One region of the Micromonospora sp. NPDC093277 genome, then DNA from elsewhere that is predicted to be linked to it. Evidence: riboswitches for the same ligand, from Rfam matches in the RefSeq annotation. Region 1 holds a riboswitch; each other region holds the start of a gene.
The links. A riboswitch is a leader RNA that binds a small molecule or an ion and turns the genes downstream of it on or off. The one in region 1 is predicted to bind cobalamin.
Positions count from the first base shown of each region.

Region 2: linked by a shared signal. The riboswitch ahead of ACIRG9_RS26855 (CbtB domain-containing protein) and the one ahead of ACIRG9_RS07590 (acyl-CoA thioesterase) in region 1 are both predicted to bind cobalamin.
Region 3: linked by a shared signal. The riboswitch ahead of ACIRG9_RS26885 (ABC transporter substrate-binding protein) and the one ahead of ACIRG9_RS07590 (acyl-CoA thioesterase) in region 1 are both predicted to bind cobalamin.

Region 1 is NZ_JBIWJO010000002.1:645,843-652,936, forward strand. Features, by position in the region: gene ACIRG9_RS07575 (energy-coupling factor transporter transmembrane component T) at 1-341, opposite strand, end outside; gene ACIRG9_RS07580 (hypothetical protein) at 338-1,297, opposite strand; gene ACIRG9_RS07585 (prenyltransferase/squalene oxidase repeat-containing protein) at 1,294-4,011, opposite strand; cobalamin riboswitch at 4,097-4,229, opposite strand; cobalamin riboswitch at 4,381-4,595, shown strand; gene ACIRG9_RS07590 (acyl-CoA thioesterase) at 4,711-5,223, shown strand; gene ACIRG9_RS07595 (LysE family translocator) at 5,227-5,850, shown strand; gene ACIRG9_RS07600 (hypothetical protein) at 5,968-7,094, opposite strand, start outside.
Region 2 is NZ_JBIWJO010000014.1:172,820-179,913, forward strand. Features, by position in the region: gene ACIRG9_RS26830 (precorrin-3B synthase) at 1-617, shown strand, start outside; gene ACIRG9_RS26835 (precorrin-8X methylmutase) at 614-1,243, shown strand; gene ACIRG9_RS26840 (precorrin-2 C(20)-methyltransferase) at 1,246-2,760, shown strand; gene ACIRG9_RS26845 (cobalt-precorrin-6A reductase) at 2,748-3,527, opposite strand; gene ACIRG9_RS26850 (CbtA family protein) at 4,173-4,913, opposite strand; gene ACIRG9_RS26855 (CbtB domain-containing protein) at 4,946-5,164, opposite strand; cobalamin riboswitch at 5,196-5,333, opposite strand; gene ACIRG9_RS26860 (histidine phosphatase family protein) at 5,423-5,998, shown strand; gene ACIRG9_RS26865 ((2Fe-2S) ferredoxin domain-containing protein) at 6,019-6,534, opposite strand; gene ACIRG9_RS26870 (hypothetical protein) at 6,523-6,699, shown strand; gene ACIRG9_RS26875 (ABC transporter ATP-binding protein) at 6,714-7,094, opposite strand, start outside.
Region 3 is NZ_JBIWJO010000014.1:180,534-187,627, forward strand. Features, by position in the region: gene ACIRG9_RS26880 (iron chelate uptake ABC transporter family permease subunit) at 1-753, opposite strand, end outside; gene ACIRG9_RS26885 (ABC transporter substrate-binding protein) at 822-1,829, opposite strand; cobalamin riboswitch at 1,839-2,012, opposite strand; gene ACIRG9_RS26890 (hypothetical protein) at 2,429-2,599, opposite strand; gene ACIRG9_RS26895 (hypothetical protein) at 2,715-2,987, opposite strand; gene ACIRG9_RS26900 (hypothetical protein) at 3,242-3,592, opposite strand; gene ACIRG9_RS26905 (helix-turn-helix domain-containing protein) at 3,661-4,311, shown strand; gene ACIRG9_RS26910 (transposase) at 4,197-4,811, shown strand; gene ACIRG9_RS26915 (RHS repeat-associated core domain-containing protein) at 5,540-7,094, shown strand, end outside.

The DNA.
Region 1 (7,094 bases):
GTGGGCACCTGCGGCAGCCGGAACAGGATGTGGTCCTCGGGCGTGATGCCGGAGGCGAACACCGAGCGGAAGACGACCCGGATCGCGATCACGATCAGGGCCATGATCAGGTAGTAGTGGAACGCCCTGGCCCAGGGTGCCTCGGTGCGCCGAGCGGTGACGACGAATCCGAGCACCGCGAAGATCAACACGAGGAGCAGGGGGTTGGTCGTGCGGCTGGCCGCGGTGGCCAGGGCAAGCGCCCACATCCACCAGGCGACGGGATGCAGGCCGCGGGGCAGCCGCGCGGCGCGCAGCGACACCGCTGGCGTGGTCCCCGGACTCGCGTGGGTCCTGTTCACCGCGGGTTGATGGCGTCAACGTCGATGTCAGCGCGTCGTCGACGCCGGCGGGCCAGGGCGGCGCCGACGACACCCAGCACCGCAACCGCGCCGAGCGTGACGACCAGGGGGCCGGCCGAACCACGATCTGCGATCGTCGCCGCCTGGGTGGGCAACGCGTCCACCACGCTCGGCTCGGCCGCTGCGTGACCAGCGGCGTCGCTGGCCGAGGGGTTTGCGCTGGTGGTGGTCGCCGACGGCGACGCGGCGGCGGAAGCGGTGGTGACCGCAGCGCTGGGTGTGATGGCTGCGCCTACCGACGGAGGCGTTCCGCCGGGTTGGGTGCCGGTCGGCCCGGGACGCGCCGGCCGGCTGGACGGGGGTTTGGGCGTGGGCGCCTTCGGTTTGCTGGCGGGCGGGCCGGCGGTCACGGGGGTGGCGTTGTGCGCGCGGACGCTGTCCGGGCTGAACGTCGGCCGCCCTTCAGTGCCCTCGATGTTCGTCCCCCCGAAGATCCACAGGTCGACGCTGCCGGGTTTCGGCCGGTAGCTCATCGCACCGAGCTGGCTGTACTGCCAGGTGTTCGCGCCCGGGTCGGCGTGCCAGTACGACCAGTAGGCGCTTGCCGGCGGGGTGAGGATGCACTTCTCGTCGTCCGGAGTGGGGTATCGGGTGCCGTTGTTGAAGCCGGCATAACCGATCCGGCAGATGAACGCGGGGCCGTCGTGCTGCGTACCGGTGGTCTTCCAACCACCCTGGTTGAGCAGCTCGTAGCCGGTCGTCGGGGTGGTACCGCAGGACCGCATCAGCGGCCCGCCCCACCGCCGGAAGTCCACCGCGAGGATCACTCCGGAGGTGGTGGTGCACTGCCCGATCGCCAGTGGCTCGGCGGACGCCGGGGCAGGCATCGCCAGGACGGCGCTGGCGACGGCGACGACGCACAGCGCGCCGAGGGCGGCGCCGATACGGCGGATCACGACACGTCCCTGGGCGCGCCAGCCTCCCGGCGTCGCTGACGGGCGAGTAGCAGTAGCACGACGCCCACGATGATCGCGGTGGCTGCCGCCACCACCATCGCGGCAAGCGGAAGGCCGGTGACCGGCAGGCCACCCGGCGCGGCGGTGCCGGGCCCGGTGTCACCGGATGCCGGTGGTCGCGCGGTGGTCTGCGACGGCCACGGCGAGGTTGACCGCGACGGGGACGCGGACGGCGAGGCAGTGGGGTCGACGCCGTCGTGCACGTCGCGGACCAGTGTGCCGAAGGAGATGCCGGTGGCACCACTGACGACCTGGGTCGAAGCGCGCACGTCGGAGCCGGGCTGGCCGTCGGAGGCGACGTTGAACCCGCCGTCGGGATTCTGTTGCCCGGCCAGGAACGCCAGCGCCTTACCGATGTGCGCGGCGTAGGCGGACCGTCGCAGGGTGAGGCCCTGGATGGCCAACGCGGTGGAGTTGGTCGAGTCGCCGGCCGCGCCGGGGAACCCGCCGCCTGCTTTCTGCTGGGCGGCGAGCCAGGTGAGGGCCTTGTCGACGGCGGCGGTCGCCGCCGGGTCGTCGGTCAGCAGAGCCAAGGCCATCGCGGCCATCGCGGTGCTGTCGACCTCGTCTCCGCTACCGTCAGCGGGAATCAGGCTGGGGAAGGCACCGCTCGCGCGCTGGAGCTGTCTGAGGTACTCGATCGGTGCGGTCGCGTCCTGCTGCTGCCCGGCCCGCAGCTGCGCCATGATCCCGAGAGCCTGCGAGAACACCGAGGTGGCGTAGCGGTAGTTTCCCTTCCCGGCACAGCCCGTGGCGGCGTCAACACCGGTGCAGGTGATGTCACGGAGGGCGGCGATGAGGTCATGGCCGCCGAAAGATCGTGGATCATAGCCGCTGGCCTGGGCGAGGAGCGCAACCTTGCCGATCGCGCCACCCGACGGGTACGAGGTGCCGACGCCCAGCCAGCTGTCCACCGTGAACTCGCTGTCGCCGACCTTGCCGCCACCGCGGATGAACTCGATGATCGCCCGCAGCTTCGAGTCATCTCGCCCCGTCGCGGCCAAGGCGAACGCACCGTCGATGGAGAGGCCGAAGTCGGGGTAGCCAGGGAACGACTCATAATATCGGCCGTCGATGAGCTGCTTCGGCCCGACGAGCCACTCCACCCCCTTGGCGAGGTCTGGTGTGGGGCCCTGTGGTGGCTCGCCGCCGAGCGGGTGACTCAGAGTCGCGAGGTTGCCTCCGGCCAGCGTGGCGACCGCCCCCGAGGTTGCCACCAGGTCGGATTCGGTGATCGTGGTGTCCGCCGCGAGTCCTCCGTCGCCGGTGATGCGTGCGGTGAGGAAGGCGATCGCCTCGGCAGCCGGTTGGGTGGCGGCGGTCGCGATCAGCCCTTGCGCCGCGAGAGCCGTCACATACGTCTCGGGCGCGGCGGCACCGACGTAGGGCAGGAAGCCGCCGCCGGGCTGCTGCGCTCCGGTCAGGTACTGCCTGGCAGCGGTAATCGCGGCGTCGTGGCCACCGAGAACGGTCAACGCGAGAAGCGCCGTCCCGGTGTTCGCCGGGTCCTGCGTGCACAGTTCGCCAGGAGCGATCAGGGAATCAGCGAATCCGCCGCCGGCGCACTGCCACTGCAGCAGCCGCTCGACCGTCGACGCCGGAGGGGTGATCCCGGCGCGGCGCAGCGCCAGCAGTGCTGTCGCGTGTGCCGACGGGGACGAGGATCCGGCGAAGTCTCCCGCGGCCGCGCAGCCTGCCAACGGGTCGAGGGCAGTACACACCCGGTCGGTGAGCACCGCCGTCAGGTCGCGTCCACCGAACGTGTGCGGATCGCCACCGGTGATCGTGACGAGCAGCGACAGGCTGGCGGCGTTGTACTGATTCGGGGGCGCGGCAGCGCCGTCGGGGAAGACTGCCGCGTCGACGTGCGCGGCGAGGTAGTCGAGCAGCTTCGCCAGCGCGGGATCCTGACCACCCGCGGCGGCGAGCGCGGTGGCCACGACGATGGTGCGGGTGAAGTCGACCGTCTCCCAATCGGCGTCGTACACGTGATCGCCGTCGGTCAGATTCCCGGCCAGGAAGGCGGTCGCGGCGGCGATCTGGGCCGGGGTGGGCTGGGCACCGGGGCCGCCGGGCCCGATGGTGGGTGTGGCGGTCGCAGGCGGGGTGGTGCCGGCAGCGCGGACCTCATCCGGGGTGAAGGTCGGCTGACCCGTGGTGCCGCCCACGTCGGTGCCGCCGTAGACCCAGGCCTGCACCTCGCCGTGGCCGGGCACCTTGGCCATGGCGCCCAGCGGGCTGTAGGTCCAGGTTCGCTGGCCGGGTGGGGCGAACCAGTAGGACCAGTAGGCCGTCGCGGGTGGGGTCAGCGTGCACGCCTCCTGGTCGGGCTTGGGGTACTGGGTGCCCGCTTCGAAGGTGGCGTTGCCGATCCGGCAGATGAATCCGGGTCCGTCGTGGACAGTCCCGGTGGTGGTGAAACCCGCCTCGTGCAACAGATCGAAACCTGTGGTCGGCGTGGCGTCACAACCACGCAGCACCTGACCGCCCCAGGGGCGGAAATCGACAGCGACGACGGCGCCGTTGGCCGGTGTACACGACTCGATCGGGTCAGCCGCGGCCGGCACGGACACCACGACCGTGGTGATGCCGAGCGTGATCAGTGTCGCGAGGGAAGCCCACAGGCGGGATGATCGGCGGGCGGGAACCGGCATGACGCACTCTTCCAGGGGTGAGCGGCGCAGACGCGGACCCCGAACCGGCTCCCCGGCGCGATGCCCGCGCCGTGACCTCGACGACGCTGACGTGGCACCTCCAGCCAGGTAATCCGACTCGTCCCTGACGGGACCTACGGTTGCGGGCCAGTGCCGGAATTTGACCGGCTTCCCCTGATGCTGGAGCACCCCATCGCAACACACGCTCTTCGCCAACGTCAATCCTCGACGGGCGTCACCTGGATAACAGCAAGGCGTTGATCGATGTCGACACGCGCTCGGGGTTCGGTGAGCTGAGCCGGCGGTTCGGGCGAGGGACGTGGCTCACAGCCGGCTCCGGCACGACCGAACGATCGGTCGGAGCCTTGTAGGGTGGAGAACGGCGCTGGTTCGCCCGGTCCCTGACCGGGCGTCGTAAGAGGGAACCCGGTGGGAGTCCGGGACTGCCCCGCAGCGGTGAGTGGGAACGACCGCCGTCATCGGCACTGGGCCGCCCATGGCCTGGGAAGCGACGGCCAGTAGGAGACCGGCACGTCCGGCCGCGCCCGCGAGTCCGAAGACCTGCCCGCGCTGCGCACACGAGGGGTGTGCGCTGCCGTCGACCTCGCGGGCGGGTCGTGCGGGTGACACGCCATGGGGCGTGTCCTCGACGTGCGCTCCGGCCGGTCCGGCGGTCTGCTTCCCGAGGACGGACGACCCATGCACGACACCACCACACTCGCCGGCCGGCCGCCGTCGGCCTCGCGCCTGACCATGTCGCAGATCATGGACCAGCACCACACCAACCTGATGGGCACCGTGCACGGAGGGCGGATCCTCAACCTCATCGACTCCGTCGCCGGGGTGGTCGCCGCACGGCACTCCGACGGACCTGCGGTCACCGCCGCTATCGACGAGACCGCCTTCCTCCGCGCGGTACGGGTCGGTGACGTCGTCCACGTCGACGCCCGGATCACCTGGGCTGGTCGCAGTTCGATGGAGGTCGCCGTCAAGGTGAGCGCGGACAGGTGGGACCGAGCGGTACCGCCGGTCGATGTGGCGACCGCGCACCTGGTCATGGTCGCGGTCGACGACGACGGCCAACCCCGTGTCGTCCCGCCGCTGCTGCCGCAGACCGACGAGGACCAGCGCCGCTACCGCGAGGCGCAGATCCGCCGCGAGCACCGGCTGGCGTTGCGGCGGGCCCTGCTCGACGGCGCCGAGGAGGACTGAGACATGCTCGGACTGTCCGCGGCGACCGTCGCCGGCTACCTCGCCGCGATCACCGTCCTCATGGTCACCCCCGGCCCCGACATGATGTTCGTCCTGGCCAACGCCGCTCGCTACGGCACCCGTGCCGGGGTGGTCGCCGCTCTCGGCGTGGCGGCGGGCGAGGCGGTGCACGTCGCCGCGGTCGTCGGCGGCCTCGCCGCGCTCATCTCCGCCTCACCGGTGTTGTTCACCGCGATCCGCTGGGCCGGCGCGGCCTACCTGGTCGTTCTCGGGGTGCGGGCGCTACGAACCGCCGGCCGGCCGACCACCACCGCGCCGGAGCAGGGCGGCACCACCAGGCACGCGTTCCTCCGCGGACTGGTGACCAACCTGCTCAACCCGAAGATGATCCTGTTCAGCGTGGCGTTCCTGCCCCAGTTCGTCGACCCGGCCGCGGGTAACGCCACCGCCCAGTTGACACTGCTCGGCGCTCTCTTCGTGGTGGTGCAGCTCACCGTCGACATCGCGTTGGGCGCCGGCGCCGGCCGGCTCGCCGGCCGGATGTCCGAGGGCCGCTGGTCACGGTGGATCAACCGGATCTGCGCCGTCGCGTTCGTCGCACTCGGACTCCGGCTGGCGGCCGGCTGACAGGGACCGCAGGTGACGTACCGACACCGGGCGCATCCGGCCGCCGCCGTCGGCCACCGCCCAGGTCAATCGTGAATGGCGCACGTCCATCTTCGACCGCAGCGCCGCCGCGACGGCTCAGCGACCGGGGCTATCGGGATCAGGTCCGCCCCTGGGATCACCGACCACGGTCACCTCTCCGATGGTGATGACCTGGCGCTCGTCCTTGGCCCCGAGGAACACGTACGGGTCGCCCTGCAGTGCGGCGGCAGACTTCTCGTACACGCCGGCGCCCTGGTCCCCGGTCTCCAGCAGTATCACCCGATCACCGCGCACGTCGGCCACCGTCATCTGGTGCTGCCACCGGACGTACTGGGTGACCTTCTCTTCCCCGTCCGACTCACGGCGCACCCGCTCACCGGGTACGGCGATGTTTCGCCACGACGTGCCCGCGGGTGGGTCGGTCACCTTCGGATCGGGCTTGGGATCGGCCGTCGGAAAGGTGTAGTCGACACCGCCGGCCGCCTTCACCTCGTCGTGACCGGCGACCGCCCGGGCCCAGGTCTTGTCGATCCGGAACAGCACCGCGCCCGGGTGCAGGAACTCGGGAGCGACCCGACCGAAGTACATCCCGGCAGGTCGCTTGGTCGGATCCTTGGCATCGCTGCTGAAGAAGGCGGCGTTCGCCGCGATACCGCCGGGTAGGCGTACCCCCTGGTCAGCCATGATCGCCTCGGACAGTTCGTTGCACACGACGCCCAGCGCGATGTTGGCCGAGAAGCCGGTCATCCTGGTCCTAGCTCGCTCGAACATCTCCGCGCGCCAGCCGGTCGAGCCGAACGCGGGCCCGCGCTCGCCCGGGGCGATGTCCTTCGCGTTCTGCGACAGCCAGAGGTTGAGCACCCGCTGCCAGATCGCGTCCTCGTCGCTGGGCTTACCACCCTCTCCCTTCGGGACCGCGGCCGGTTTGTTCCAGTCCGGGTTGGTGTTGGCCGGATCGACCCGCAGATCCGTCTGGTAGACGATCCGTTGCCACGCCCAGAGCGGCACCTGGTTCTGCTCGCGCATCGCCTTGATCCGGCCGAGCGCCTCGCCGGTGGACAGCGTGAAGAACGCCGCCTGGGCCGCTTTCCCGATCCCCGGGTCGCGGGTCTTGGCCAGCGCCCAGAGGAGCCGCTGAGGCGAGTAGTAGGAGCCGTGCGCACTCTTGCCGCCGCCCTGATCGGTTCGGCCGTAGCGCATACCGGCGAACTCAATCATCGCCG
Region 2 (7,094 bases), on a different contig from region 1:
GGGCATTCCTGCACCAGCGCGGCGGCCGGCCAGACGTGTGGCGCCTCGCCGACCTGCCGCACGCGCCCGCGGCGATCGTCGCCACGCTCGGCGGCCCGCACGCCGACCCGCTCGACCCGCCGCACGGCACCCCGCCTCAGGTCGGCCCACGCCCGGACAGCTTCGTCGTCGCGGCGGCACCGCTGGGCCGGCTCACCGCCGACCAGGCCGACACCGTGGCCGCCCTGGCCGACGCCCCCGTCGTGGTGACCCCGTGGCGCACCATCGTCGTGCCCGGGCCGCCCACGGCGACGACGCACCGGCTGGCCGAGGTCGGGCTCATCGTCGATCCGGCGTCGCCCTGGGTGGGCGTGACCGCCTGCACCGGCCGGCCAGGCTGCGGCAACGCCCTGGCCGACGTGCGCGCCGACGCCACGGCCATCCTCACCGCCGCCGACCCGCCCACCGCCGGTGCGCTTCCGCTGCACTGGGCCGGCTGCGACCGCTGCTGCGGACGACCGGTCGGCGCGGCCGCCGTCGCTGTGGCCACCGGCGCCGGTTACCGTGTCGCGAGTCCCCGCGGGGACCATCACGGCCCGCTGCCCGAGCGGGTGGCACAGGCACGGAGACCTTCATGAGCTACGACTACGTCCGCGACGGCGCGCAGATCTACCGCCGCTCGTTCGCCACCATCCGCGCCGAGGCCGACCTGTCCCGGTTCCCCGCCGACGTGTCCCGGGTGGTGGTCCGGATGATCCACGCCTGCGGCATGGTCGACCTGGTCGACGACGTGGACGCGCACCCCGACGTGGTCGCCGCGGGCCACGCGGCGCTGAAAGCGGGCGCGCCGGTGCTGTGCGACGCGGCGATGGTCGCCGCCGGGATCACCCGCAGCCGGCTGCCCGCCGACAACGACGTGCTCTGCACGCTGCGCGACCCGGCGGTGCCGGACCTGGCCCGGAAGTTGGGCACCACCCGCAGTGCGGCGGCGATGCAGTTGTGGCCGGACCGGCTCGACGGCGCAGTGGTGGCGATCGGCAACGCGCCCACGTCGCTGTTCCGGCTGCTGGAGATGATCGACGAAGGAGCCGGCCGGCCGGCCGCCATCGTCGGGGTGCCCGTCGGGTTCATCGGCGCAGCCGAATCCAAGCAGGCCCTCGCCGCGCATCAGGCGGGGGTCCCGTACCTGGTCGTGCACGGCCGCCGCGGCGGCAGCGCCGTCACCGCGGCGGCCGTGAACGGCATTGCAAGCGAGGTGGAGTGACGATGGCACAGCCCGGCACGCTCTATGGCGTCGGCGTCGGACCCGGCGACCCGGAACTGCTGACGGTCAAGGCCGCCCGGCTGATCGCCGAGGCTGAGGTGATCGCCTACTACTCGGCCCGGCACGGCCGCAGCATCGCCCGTACCATCGCCGCCGGACTGCTGCGCGAACAGCACATCCACGAGCCACTGGTCTACCCGGTCACCACAGAGGGCACCGACGACCCGGCCGGCTATGAGGGCGTCATCCGCCAGTTCTACGACGACAGCGCCGAGCGGCTCGCCGCCCACCTCGCCGCCGGCCGCAATGTCGTGGTGCTATGCGCCGGCGACCCGATGTTCTACGGCTCCTACATGTACCTGCACGAGCGCCTCGCCCACCGGTTCCCCGCCCAGGTAGTGCCCGGCGTCACGTCGGTCAGCGCCGCCTCCGCCGTACTCGGCCGGCCCCTGGTCGAACGCGACGAGGTGCTGACCATCCTGCCCGGCACGCTGCCCGCCGAGGAACTCGCCCGGCGGCTCGCCGACACCGACGCCGCCGCCGTGCTCAAGCTGGGCCGCACCTTCGACAACGTCCGCGCTGCCGTCACCGACGCCGGCCGGCTGCCCGAGACCTGGTACGTGGAACGGGCCACCTCGGCGCAGGAACACCACGCACCCCTGGCCGACGTGTCGGCCGACGAGGTGCCGTACTTCTCCCTGGCCCTGCTGCCCAGCCCGACCAGTGCCGCCACCCGCGACGAGTCGCCGGCCCCGACCCCGCAGCGGGCGGGGGAGGTTGTGGTCGTCGGCGTCGGCCCGGCTGGACCCCGCTGGCTGACCCCGGAGGTGGCGCGGGCGCTGCGCGAGGCCGAGCACCTGGTCGGCTACGGACCCTACGTCGACCGGGTGCCGGTGCGTCCCGGCCAGCAGCGGCACACCTCCGGCAACCAGGTGGAGACCGAACGGGCCGCCCACGCCCTGGAACTCGCGCTCGCCGGAGCCCGGGTGGCGGTCGTTTCCTCCGGCGATCCCGGAGTCTTCGCGATGGCCAGCGCCGTCTACGAGGTGGCCACCGCCCAGGCCCGCTTCGCCGACGTACCGGTGCGGATCCTGCCCGGCCTCACCGCCGCGCAGGCCGCCGCGAGCCGGATCGGCGCCCCGCTCGGACACGACTTCGCGGTGCTGTCGCTGTCGGACCGGCTCAAACCGTGGCCGGTCATCGAGTCCCGGCTCGCCGCGGCCGCCGCCGCCGACCTGGTCCTCGCGCTCTACAACCCGGCCTCGGCCAGCCGCCGCTGGCAGGTCGGCACGGCCCGCGACGTCCTGCTACGCCACCGCGATCCGAAGACACCCGTGGTGGTCGCCCGCGACGTCGGCCGCCCCGGCGAGACGATCACCATTACCACGCTGGCCGACCTGGACCCGGAGACGGTGGACATGCGCTGCCTGCTCATCGTCGGCTCGTCAACGACCCACGTCAGCACCAGAGGCGACGGGTCCACGGTGGTCTGGACCCCGCGCACCTATCCCGGCTGAACCGGCACACCGGACAGCCAACGCATCGCCTCCTCGACGGTGGTCACCACCGTCGAGGAGGCGAGCGGCGCGGGACGGTCGATCATCAGCACCGGCAACCCGAGGTGACGCGCTGCGGCGAGTTTCGCCTCGGTCAGCGGACCACCGCTGTCCTTCGTCACCAGCACGTCGATTCGGTGGGTGCGCATCAGATCCAGCTCGCCCGACAGGGTGTAGGGGCCGCGACTGCGCAGCAGCTGTACGTGGGCGGGGATCGGGTCCGCCGGCGCGTCGACGACCCGGGCGAGGATCCACAGCCCGCTCAGCGGCAGGAACGCCGCGATGCTCTGCCGGCCGGTGGTCAGCAGCACCCGCCGCCCGAGCGTAGGCAGCATTCGTACCGCAGCGTCCACGTTGGGTACCCGGTGCCAGCGGTCGCCCTGCTGGGCCGTCCATCCTGGCCGTTCGAGCCGCAGGTGGGCCACACCGGCGGTGGTGGCGGCGTCGACGGCGGCGGTTCGCATCCGGGTGGCGTACGGGTGGGTCGCGTCGACCATCGCGTCGATGTGGTGCTCGGTGAGCCAGCGTGTCAGTCCGGCGGCGCCGCCGAACCCGCCGATGCGTACCTCGCCCACCGGCAGCCGAGGATCGGCGACCCGCCCCGCTAGGGAGGACACCACTGCGAGCGCCGGCTGGTCGGCGATCAGGGCGGCGAGGGCCCGTGCCTCGGCGGTGCCGCCGAGGATGAGTACTCGTCGTTCGGGAGCGGAAGCCATGGTGGTGCTCATCCAACCAATGCTTGAACAGTGCGGGCGGGCCGTGCCTTCAGTGGCGGACGGCAGGGTACCGGTCGGCACCGGCAACGAACCTGGGAGATGACGCATCTGGTGCGCCAGGAACACCAAGGGCAACCGCGATGCTTCGCCGGGCGCACGGTCTTGCTCCCGCCAACGTCGTCGGGCACGGCGTGGCGCTGGCGAGGAGCCGTTCGATGCGGCCGAGCCGGCTGGTGACTTCCTCGAGCTGATACCTCAGGCGGGTGACTCGCGCCTCGCTGGCCCCTACCTGCCGCCGTGAGGCGTCCAACCGCTCGAAATCGATGGGCCGCAGTACGACCATCTCCTCACCGTCGATGACCATGACCTGGTGGTCTATCCTGCGGCGCACCCGCCACCCCTTCATTCGCCCCGTCACGCCCGATACCAGCGAACCACGCCGCGAGGCCCGGCCCGCTCCTGCATCCGCAGGATGGGAGACGGCCGGGCCCACCAGGCGCGCCGCGGTCACCCGATAGCGCTCTATCCGTGGGTATGCCACGCCGAGCAGCGCGTGCCCGGCGAGGTGCCCGCCTTTACCAGCGGTAAAGGCGGACACCGCTGACCCTCAGCCGCCCAGGGCGTGGCGATGCCGGCCCCGGGCGGTGCGCTACGGCCTCACCGGCCGGCGCTGACCGCTGCCTTGTCCGCTGGGACCGTGTGCACGTGCCTACGAGGTCCGACGAGCGCGCCGAAGAGCAACCCCAGCACGGTCCAGGTGACGAGTTGGGTGCCGAGTGAGGCGAGCCGGAAATTCCAGAGCACGAGGGCGGGGAAGCCGTCGGGGACCTCGCTGATCGTAGGAAGGGTGAACTCGACGATAGCGATTAATGCTACGTATGCCCCAATGGCGGCGATATTGGCGTTCCAGCCGCCGTAGCGAGGACCAAGCCAACGCCCGAGGGAGAGGGCGAGGAGTCCGCCGGCGACCGCGATCACGATCATGAGGAAATACAGGCCGGTGCGCTGGCCAAGCGAGTCCGGGCTGCCGGTGGCCGGCGGGTTGGCCGGATACTTGAGGAAAGGTACGAGCGCGACGGTCACGAAGCCACCGAGTGCGACGAGAGCGGCGGTCGCGCGGGGGCTGAAGCGGCCGATCCGGCCGTACGCGACAGCGAAGGCAAGGGCGAACAGGCCGCCGAGCGCGACGCCGTACACCAGCGTGCCCGTGGCCAGGCCGACCGTGCTTTGGATGGTGCGGCTGACCAGTTCGGGCTCATCGCCGTGGTCGTGCCCGCCGGCGTGTGCGGACTCGAAGTCGATGGCCTGCCCGACCGGACCCTCTCCGAAGAGGGTGGCGAACACGAAGGCGGCGGCACCGGCGGCGAGGCCGACGATCATGCCCCGCACAAGCAGCATGCGTGTGGACAACACGGAATCTCCCACCGCTCTCAGTGGCAGGGGAAGCCGAGCAGATGGCGACCGTCGTGCACGAACTCGTGCACCGTCGAGCCGGAGAACACGGAGAGCACACCCTGTTCCACGCCGACGAAATACAGCAGCACGACCGCGAGCACCGCGCCGAAGACAGCCCAGGGCATGATCTGGCGCAACGGGATGGGGGCCGGAAGGGGTACGGCGGCGGGGGTGGGCAGTGACACGTCGGCCATGACAGGACCTCCTTGGGATCAACGCGTCCCATAGCGGGTTTGGCGACGGGGAGGGTCTGACTCCCGGTCATGTGGGCTCGAGCCCTCGACCGGTTACAGTGGCGCGACCGTGCCGGAGTCTCACCGGCTTCCTCCACCATCACGCTGTGCCCCGGACGCTACGGCCGACGGCCCAGCAGTGTCAACGTGCGGAATGAACCCGATCTGTAGATCACTTCGACGGACCCAGTGGCATCAAGGCGTGGGAGGTCAAATGGTATGAGCAGTCGCCTCGTACTGGTCAGCCACGCACCCACCGCAGCCACTCGGGCCGCCGCCTTCCCCCAAGGCGAGCCGCTCGACGCGCACGGGTTGGCCGACGCGACCGCACTCGCCGGCATGCTGCCGCGCGCCGACGAGGTCCGCTGCGGACCGGCGCTGCGCTGTGTGCAGACCGCCGCCGCTCTCGGGCTCGTGCCAAGTATCGATGAGGGGCTGCGCGACGCCGATCTCGGCCGCTGGGCCGGCCGCACGCTGGACGATGTCGCGGCCGCCGAACCGGATGCGGTTGCGGCCTGGTTGACCGACGCGGCCGCAGCCCCGCACGGCGGCGAGTCTCTGCACGACCTGCTCGACCGGGCTGGCCGCTGGCTTGGCGCCTTGCCCGGTTCCGTGCGGACGCTCGTCGCGGTCACCCACCCGATGGTGATCCGCGCCCTGATCGTGAACGCGATAGGCGCCGCACCTGCCTCGTTCTGGCGGATCGACATCGCACCCCTCACCGGGACCATCCTGCGGGGCGGCTCCGGGCGCTGGACGGTGCGGATGACGGCAGGTCCGCTGGACGACCGGTAGCGGCCTTGTCGTTCTCCCGTTCACGAGTCGCGTGGGCGTCTGCCGTCAACCGGCATGCCGTCGCGCAGGTGTTCGTCGGTGATACGGACGGCGAGGTCTGCGTCGACCTGTTCGTACCAGGTGTCGTCGGGATACACGACGACGAGCGGGCCGAGGTTGCACGGGAACAGGCAGCCGGTCGCGGTGACCAGGACGTCGTCGTCGCCGAGGCCGTGCTCCTTCAGCCGGTTGCCGAGGGCGGCGGCGACGTGGTCGGCACCGTATGCGGTGCAGCGCGGCCCACGGCAGACCAGCACGTGCCGGCGGTGGCGGGTGATCTGTGACCAGGCCGGGCTGCGGAATGGTCCGGGGATGCCGTCGAGCCGGGTGCGCTCGCCGGCGATGGCATCGTTGACTGCCGTGACCAGCGCGGGCTGCGTCGCCAGCGGCGCGGCGACAAGGATCCGTGTCTGCCGGTCCCGTGTGATGCGCCAGTGGGCGACCGCGCGGCGGATCCAGATGTCGAGGTACCGGTCGGGCGGTACGTGGGTGGCCACGAGCAGAACTTCGCCATCCTCCGGTACGGCATCGAGGGCTGCATGCAGGGATGGCTCGGCGCCGTCGAGGAAACACGCCGCCACTGGTACGCCCGTAGCCTCGGCGACCGCCGCGGCGAGGCGATGGATCGCGTCATGGCCGCCGTGGTGGGTCGCCCCGCGTGAGACGAGCAGGACCTTCATGCTGCCGGTGCCCGGTAGGTGATGACCGTGCGTCCGTCATGCACGGTGACGTCAGCGTCCACGGCGTACACGTCGGCGAGCAGCGCAGGCGTCAGCACGCCGACAGGCGGTCCGGAGGCGACGACCCGGCCGTGGTGCAGCACCACCACGAGGTCGCAGAACATCGCGGCCAAGTTGAGGTCGTGCAGTGCGGCGAGGGTGGTGACGCCGCTGCGGCGGACCAGGTGCAGCAGCTGCAACTGGTGGCCGATGTCGAGATGGTTGGTGGGCTCGTCGAGCAGGAGCAGTTGCGGCTCCTGGGTCAGCGCTCGGGCAAGCTGCACCCGTTGGCGTTCCCCGCCGGACAGCGTCTGCCACTTGCGGTGGGCGTACCCGGT
Region 3 (7,094 bases), on a different contig from region 1:
GATCGCGACCAGCACGGCGGTCAGCAGCGCGGTGGTGACCAGCAGCAGCCACCGGACACGCCCGACGTCAATGCCGAGGGCGGCGGCGGCCTCTTCGCCGAACGCGAACGCGTTGAGCGCACGGGCATGCCAGAGGATCACGGCGAACACCGCCGCGAGCACCGGCGTCGCCCATCCGAGTGCGGTCCAGTCGGCGCGGGCGAGCGAGCCGGACAGCCAGAAGGTGATGCTGTGGGTCGCGTGCGGGTCGGCCGCCCAGATGATCACGAACGAGGTCAGCGCGGCGCACAGCTGCGCGACGGCGACGCCGGCCAGCACCACCCGGGTCGGTCGCAGGACCGCTCGCCGGCCGGCGGCAGCGACCACGACGGCGAACGCGGCGAGCGCCCCCGCGAACGCGCCCCCGGTGAGCGCCGCAGCACCCGCGCCGAGGCCCAGGACCAGAACGGCGACGGCGCCCAGCGACGCCCCGGAGGACACGCCCAACAGGTACGGGTCGGCGAGCGGGTTGCGGGTGACGGTCTGCATGACCGCCCCGGAGGCGGCGAGCCCGGCCCCGACCACGGCGGCGCCCAGCACCCTCGGCAGCCGCAGTTCCCACACGATATGGTCGCGCAGCAGCGGCACGTCGGCGCTCGTCAGGCCGAGATGGTCGGTGATGACCAGCCACACGGTGCCCAGAGACAGGTCCGCCGGCCCCACCGTCACGGCCGCGGCCACCGACAGCAACAGGCCGCCCGCGAGCACGGCCACCACGGCCACCATGCGCACCGCCCGGACCGGCCGCGCCGGGGCCTTCGCCAGCCGGGTGGTAGCGGCGGTCAGTTGCCCACCCCGCCGATACCCCGGGTCAGGGCCTCCACGGCGAGCACGTTCCGCACGCCCGCGGAGGTGGAGGAGAAGTCCAGGACGACGTACCTCTTGTCCTTGACGGCGGGCAGGTCCTTGAGCGTCGCGTGTTTTTCGAGGAAGGCTTGCTTGGCGGCGGCGCGGTCCCAGCTCGCGTCGATGAGCACGATGACCTCCGGGTTGCGCTCGACGACGGTCTCCCAGCTGGTGTCGGCCCAGCTGCCGTTCAGGTCGGCGAAGATGTTGGTGACCCCGGCCGCAGACATGATCATGGCCGGGCTGCCGCAGCAGGCGCCGGCACTGGGCGCGTCGTTGCCGCCGTCCCACCACAGCACCCGCGTGCCCTTCGCGCCCGCTGACACTTTCGCAATGCGCTCCTGCTGGTCGGCGATCAGCGTCTCGGCCCGCTCCTTTACGCCGAAGACCGCGGCGATCTCACGGATCTCGGCGAACACGTCATCCATCGTCAGCCTCGCCGGCCGCGTGTCCTTCGGGCAACCGGCGGCGGAGATGTACGTAGCCACGCCCAGCTTCTGCCAGTCGGCGCGGTCGCCGACCCCCTCGTCACTGAACGCGCTCGCGAAGGAGGCGTAGACGAAGTCGGGCGCGATGTCGAGCAGCTTCTCCTTCGACGGATACTCCTTGGCCACTACCGGTACCTTCGCGTACGCGGCGGCGTACTCGGGCAGCACCTGGTCGTCGAGGAAGGCGGTGCCCGCCATCCGGTCCTGCAAACCGAGCGCCAGCATGATCTCGGTAGCAGACTGATTCATCGTCACCGCCCGCGCCGGCGGCTTCGTGACCGTGACCGGCGTGCCGCAGTTGGTGACTTCGACCGGCCCGGCCTCGGCGGACGCCGTGGTGGCGGGCTTGTTGTCGCCGGTCGCGGCGCAGCCGCCGACCAGGGCGAGCAGGACTGACAGCGGCGCAGCAACGCGCCAGGACACAGGGGACCGCATAACGGGACCACCTTCCAGCACCTCGTGGACGGGTCGTGCAGGTGCCGTGGCCGGTCTCCTGGCTGACGGGTGGTGCGCCGGTGGCCGGCCTTCCCAGGCATGCGCCCAGTGACCTTTCGGTGGCCTCCAGCATCCCGATCACAGTGGCGAGGGCCGCACCGGTCTCACACCGGCTTCCCGAACACCACGGCCAGGCCACCCTAACCAACCCTGGCGGCATCGTCACCGTGGCCTAGGTCATGGTCGGAGACCACGTTGCTTCACCGTGTCGGCTCACGCGAGGTGTTGTCCGATCCGCCCAGGGGCGACGCCACAAACGGCTGGGCGAAGGCGCTTGACCGGTGACCGGGCTGCTGTTCTTCGCTGCTGTACCGGCCTCGATCGCGGCAACATCGGCCCGGGTCAGGTCCGCTGACCAGCTTGTGAGCGGACCGGAGGCTATGGCCTTAGAGACCGTGTTCGCGCTGCGGTGGCTGATCGGCCCGCGGGAAGGTCAGTCGGACTGGCGCCTATGGAGCCCACCTTCACCGACAACGCCCTGCTTGCCTTGCGACCCAACACTGCAGCAGGAGTCCGCGTCCAAGCCAAACGCGTGAACCCAGCAACAAGACAGATAGCCCTCAACCAACCGGCGGCAGCCACGGCTCCGCCACGGCGGCGAGCAGCCGTGACGCTTGCGGCCGGTCCGGCCAGGCCACCCGGCGGTAGACACCCTCGTCGAAGAACTCGACCACGATGCGGCCGTGGCCGGTGACCAGGTCCTCCGCGCAGTTGCGCTGCCGCCGGCACAACGACGCCGGTCTTGCTGGTCGACGTGGACATGCGGCCGTAGAAGGCAAACCGCAGCCCCACCCGTGCCGGGTCAGCCACGGCGGCGAGTAGCCGTGTTGCCTGCGGGCGGTCCGGTCAGGCCACCCGGCGGGAGACACCCTCGTCGAAGAATTCGGTCACGACCCGGCCGTGGCTGGCGATCAGGTCGTCGGCGTAGTTGCGCTGCCACCGGCACGACGACGCTCGATCCTGGAAGTCGACGGTGGACATCCGGCCGTAGAAGGCGAAGCGGATGCCGGGTGGGGGTAATGTTGTCGGTCGCCGCGTCCGTTGGCGGTCTCGCTGGTTTGGCTGCCGTATCCACCAGCCGAGCAGGTCGCGGCCGTCGACTTCCTGCGCGTATTGCATCAGGACCCTCCCCGCACGGCGTTACAGCCATCCGGTTCTATACGGATGACTAACGATGCAGGGACGGTGGACACCCGGCCATCGGGGTTATCCAGGAAGGCGATCTCGACTCGGGCGCTGGCTTTCTTCGGGATGATCGACAAGATGCGGACGCTCCGAGGTCGCGTCGTCTCGTTGCCGGTAGGCCCGCTTGTCCCCGACAACGAACCGGGCCGGATCGCTCCTCATTCATCACACCTTAGTGCTGCTCGGCGTTAATTCGTCGGGGGTTGGGTCCAGGCGGTGGGGTCGTTGAGGTGGAGGCTGCAGGCGCAGTCGAGTGCTTCCTCTGCGGTGCCGGTGGTGTGGCCGCTGGGCAGGTACGAGTCTTCGTATCTGTCTTTGCTGGCGAGGTAGATCGCGAAGCCCCACTGGTTGGCGTAGCCGCGGTAGCGCAGCCGGATCAGGGGCAGGGTGGTGCCGTCGGCGAGTTGTCCGTCGACGTAGGCGAACACGCCGCGGTAGCGCACCGACACCGTGGTGAGGGCAGGCCAGTGGGTGCGGGCGTGAGCGCCCAGGCGTTGGCGTAGCGAGGTCTTGGTCGACTCGGGCGGAGGCTTGGCCACGACTGCCATAGTGCCGCAACCGGGACGGCGTGTCGGTGCGGGCGCTGCGGCGTGTGGGGTGGCAGAACATGCCGATGCCCCCGACAAGCCCCTACGTGATCGCCCTCGATCCTGATGAACGTGGCGCGCTGCAGGCGTTGACGCGTCGGTCTACCAGCGCGTATCGGTTGGTGCTGCGGGCACGGATCGTGCTGGCCGCCGCGGACGGCGCCACGAACACGGCGATCGCCGCCCGCCACGACGTGCACGTGGACACGGTGCGCAAGTGGCGGCGGCGGTTCTGGCAACGCCGGCTGGAAGGGCTGGCCGACGCGGACCGGCCCGGCCGCCCGCCGCTGTTTACTCCGGTGCAGCAGGCGCAGGTCAAGGCCCTGGCCTGCGAGCTGCCGGCCGACCGCGGGGTGCCGCTGTCACGCTGGAGCGCGGCCGAGTTGGCCGGCGAGGCGGTCACCGCGGGGATCGTCGCCGACATCTCCGGCTCCACGGTGGCACGTTGGCTGGCCGCTGACGTGATCAAGCCCTGGCAGCACCGGTCGTGGATCTTCCCGCGGGACCCTGACTTCGCCGCCAAGGCCGACCGGGTGCTCGACCTCTATGCGCGGACATGGCAGGGCCAGGCGCTCGGCGCCGACGACCTCTCATCAGCGCGGACGAGAAGACCTCCATCCAGGCCCGCTGCCGCTGCCACCCGACCCTGCCCCCGGGACGGTCGAGGCTGATGCGGGTGGAGCACGAGTACGACCGTGGAGGAGCCCTGGCCTACCTGGCCGCGCTCGACGTGCACAGCGGCAAGGTCTACGGCCGCTGCGAACCCACGACCGGCCTGGCCCCGTTCGCGCGGCTGGTCGAGCAGGTCATGACCCGTGAGCCCTACGCCTCAGCACGGCGGGTGTTCTGGATCGTCGACAACGGCTCCTCCCACCGCGGCCAAGCGTCCATCGACCGCATGACCGCCGCGTGGCCCAACGCCACGATCGTGCACACCCCGCTGCACGCCAGCTGGCTGAACCAAGTGGAGATCTACTTCTCCATCGTGCAGCGCAAGGTCGTCACCCCCAACGACTTCTACGACCTGGCCGACGTCGCCAACCGGCTCGAGGCGTTCCACGACCACTACAACCTCGGCGCACGGCCGTTCAACTGGCGATACACCAAGAAAGATCTTGATGCGCTCCTCAAACGCCCCGCCACCCACACGCCCCTACCCACCGCCGCGTGACCCCCGACGAATTAACGGCAATGAGCACTAAGCATGAAGAGCGCTTTCTCGGTGCCCGAGCCGTAGTAGCGAGTATCGGCCATGCTGTACCTCCATCTTGGGGCGCTTTGCGTGGCGGATGCTATGGGCTGGGTACGACAATCCTGCTGCGCCGGAAGGCGGGATCACGGGGTTCAATGATCAATGGCAGCGCGGACTATACGTCCATCTGCACCTATGTTGCTTGCCATGAAATGAATTCAAGATTTTCAAACAGCCCTCCACGCTTCCGGGGATTGACAGGGGGAGGATGCAGAAGCCGTCCGGCGTCACTCACGGTGAGCATGTAATCCGAGCCGGCGCGTCTTCGCCGGGACCGGGCCTGCTTCGTCGAGTGTGGACTCCCTCGCGCGGCGCAGCAGGCTGCTGGCTGGGAGGACTACACCCCTGATTGGCTGCAAGAGTCTGCCTGATGGTGGGGTGGATTGATGGCTGGCAGCGGTGCCTGGTTGGCCGTCGACATCGACATCTGTTGACTCGGTGCGGTGGCGGGTCCGGCTGGTCATCTGGACTTCGGCTCAGGCGGTGACTGTCTTGCGAGGCCATACGGCCGAACGTCTGGTGCGTGAACCCTTATCGACATTTCGTCTTCGGTGGATCTTGTGTCTGTTGCGCGGCTGTACTGTCTGGCCACTTGGATGGGGTGGGGTGGGCGCGTGGTGCGGCGGGCGGGGATACGTTCGTGGGTCGTGGGGCGGTTTGGTGCTGGCAGGGCGGTGGTCGCTGGGGGCCTCGGCGCGGCCTTGCTGGCGTCGATGCTGGTGGTTCCTGTCGGGCGTGCGGGCGCGGAGGTTCCGGCTCGGTCGGGGGCGGATGCGGCGACGCCGGTGAATTCGGTGCCTGCGTCGGTGTACCGGCCCGACGAGCCGGAACAGCCCAAGGTGGCTTCGCCGGCGATGCCGCCGTCGGGGACGAAGCAGCGTGCGTTTTTTGATCGGGCGGTTGCGCAGCGGAAGGCGTCGACCGAGCGGATCAAGGCTCGGCTGCATCCGATCATGGCGGACACGGGGGTGACGGCAGCGAGTATGACGGTACTGCCGCCCGTCACGGCGGCCGGGCGTCTGGGTGGGCCCGCAGATGCACGTGTTGCGGCAGGTGCGGATGAGTGCGCCCAGGAAGGCGGCGAGCAGTGGTTCGCTCTCTACAGCGGCGGAACCGCGATTGTGGCACCGACGGCGAACAACCCGGGCGTGGCCAGGGTTGGCCTCACGAACTCGGGGTCTGGGACGTGGCCGGCGGGTTCGAGTTTTCTGAGCTACCGCCTGTTCGACTCGGACACCAACGAGATCCTGGGTGACTATCCGCAGACGCCGTTGCCCATGCGGGTGTCGTCGGGTGGGTCGACCCAGGTGGATGCGGCGATTGCGCCGCTGAAGCCGGGGACGTGGCGGGTCTTGTGGGATTTGTGGATCTCGGGTGTGGGCTGGCTCTCCGATAACTTCGTGTGCGCGTTCAATGTCAAGTATGTGATCCCGAACCAGCGTGCGACGTTGTCGTTGTCGACTCCGCCGAATTTCGGCACGGTGTTGACTCGTACTCCGAAGTTGTGGGTGGTCAGCGCGGATCCGGACCTGTGGCCGAGTGGCGGCGATGTCACGTTCCAGTTCAAGGTGTGCAAGAACTCGGCGATGACCGTCGGCTGCCACACCAGCGCGGCGGGCTTGTCGTTGCCTGGTTACCAGGTGCCGGCGGGGGTGTTGGCGTGGAATGACACGTTCTGGTGGTCGGCGCGGGTGTTCGATGGGCAGGACTACACGCCGGAGACGGGCTTTCTGCCGCCCAGTCAGGCGAGCGTGGTGGTGCCGTCCCCGGACCCTTGGCGGACGGTTGGTGCCGGGTTGGGACTGGCCAACGTCGCCGGTGTGGTCCTGCCGTATGGCATCTGGGTGCAGTCCGAGGTCGACGCCGAGGTGCAGGGCTATGGTCTGCCGCTGCGGGTGGAGCGGACCTACTCTTCCGGGGCAGTCAATACTTTCGGTGTGTTTGGATATGGCTGGCTGTCGTTGTTCGACGCGTCGGCGCAGTACAGCGCGGACGGCCAGTTGTTGACTGTTACCTATCCGGACGGTCGGCAGGAGGTTTTTGGACGCAAGGGCAGCGGCTGGGTGGGTCGGCTGGACAGTGGTGCCACCAACCGGGTGTCCGTGGCGGCGGACGGGGTTATCACGGTGCGTACTGCGGGCCAGGAGGTGGTCAGCTACGGCTCCGACGGGGAACTGCGGTCGGTGGCGCACGCGGGTCAGG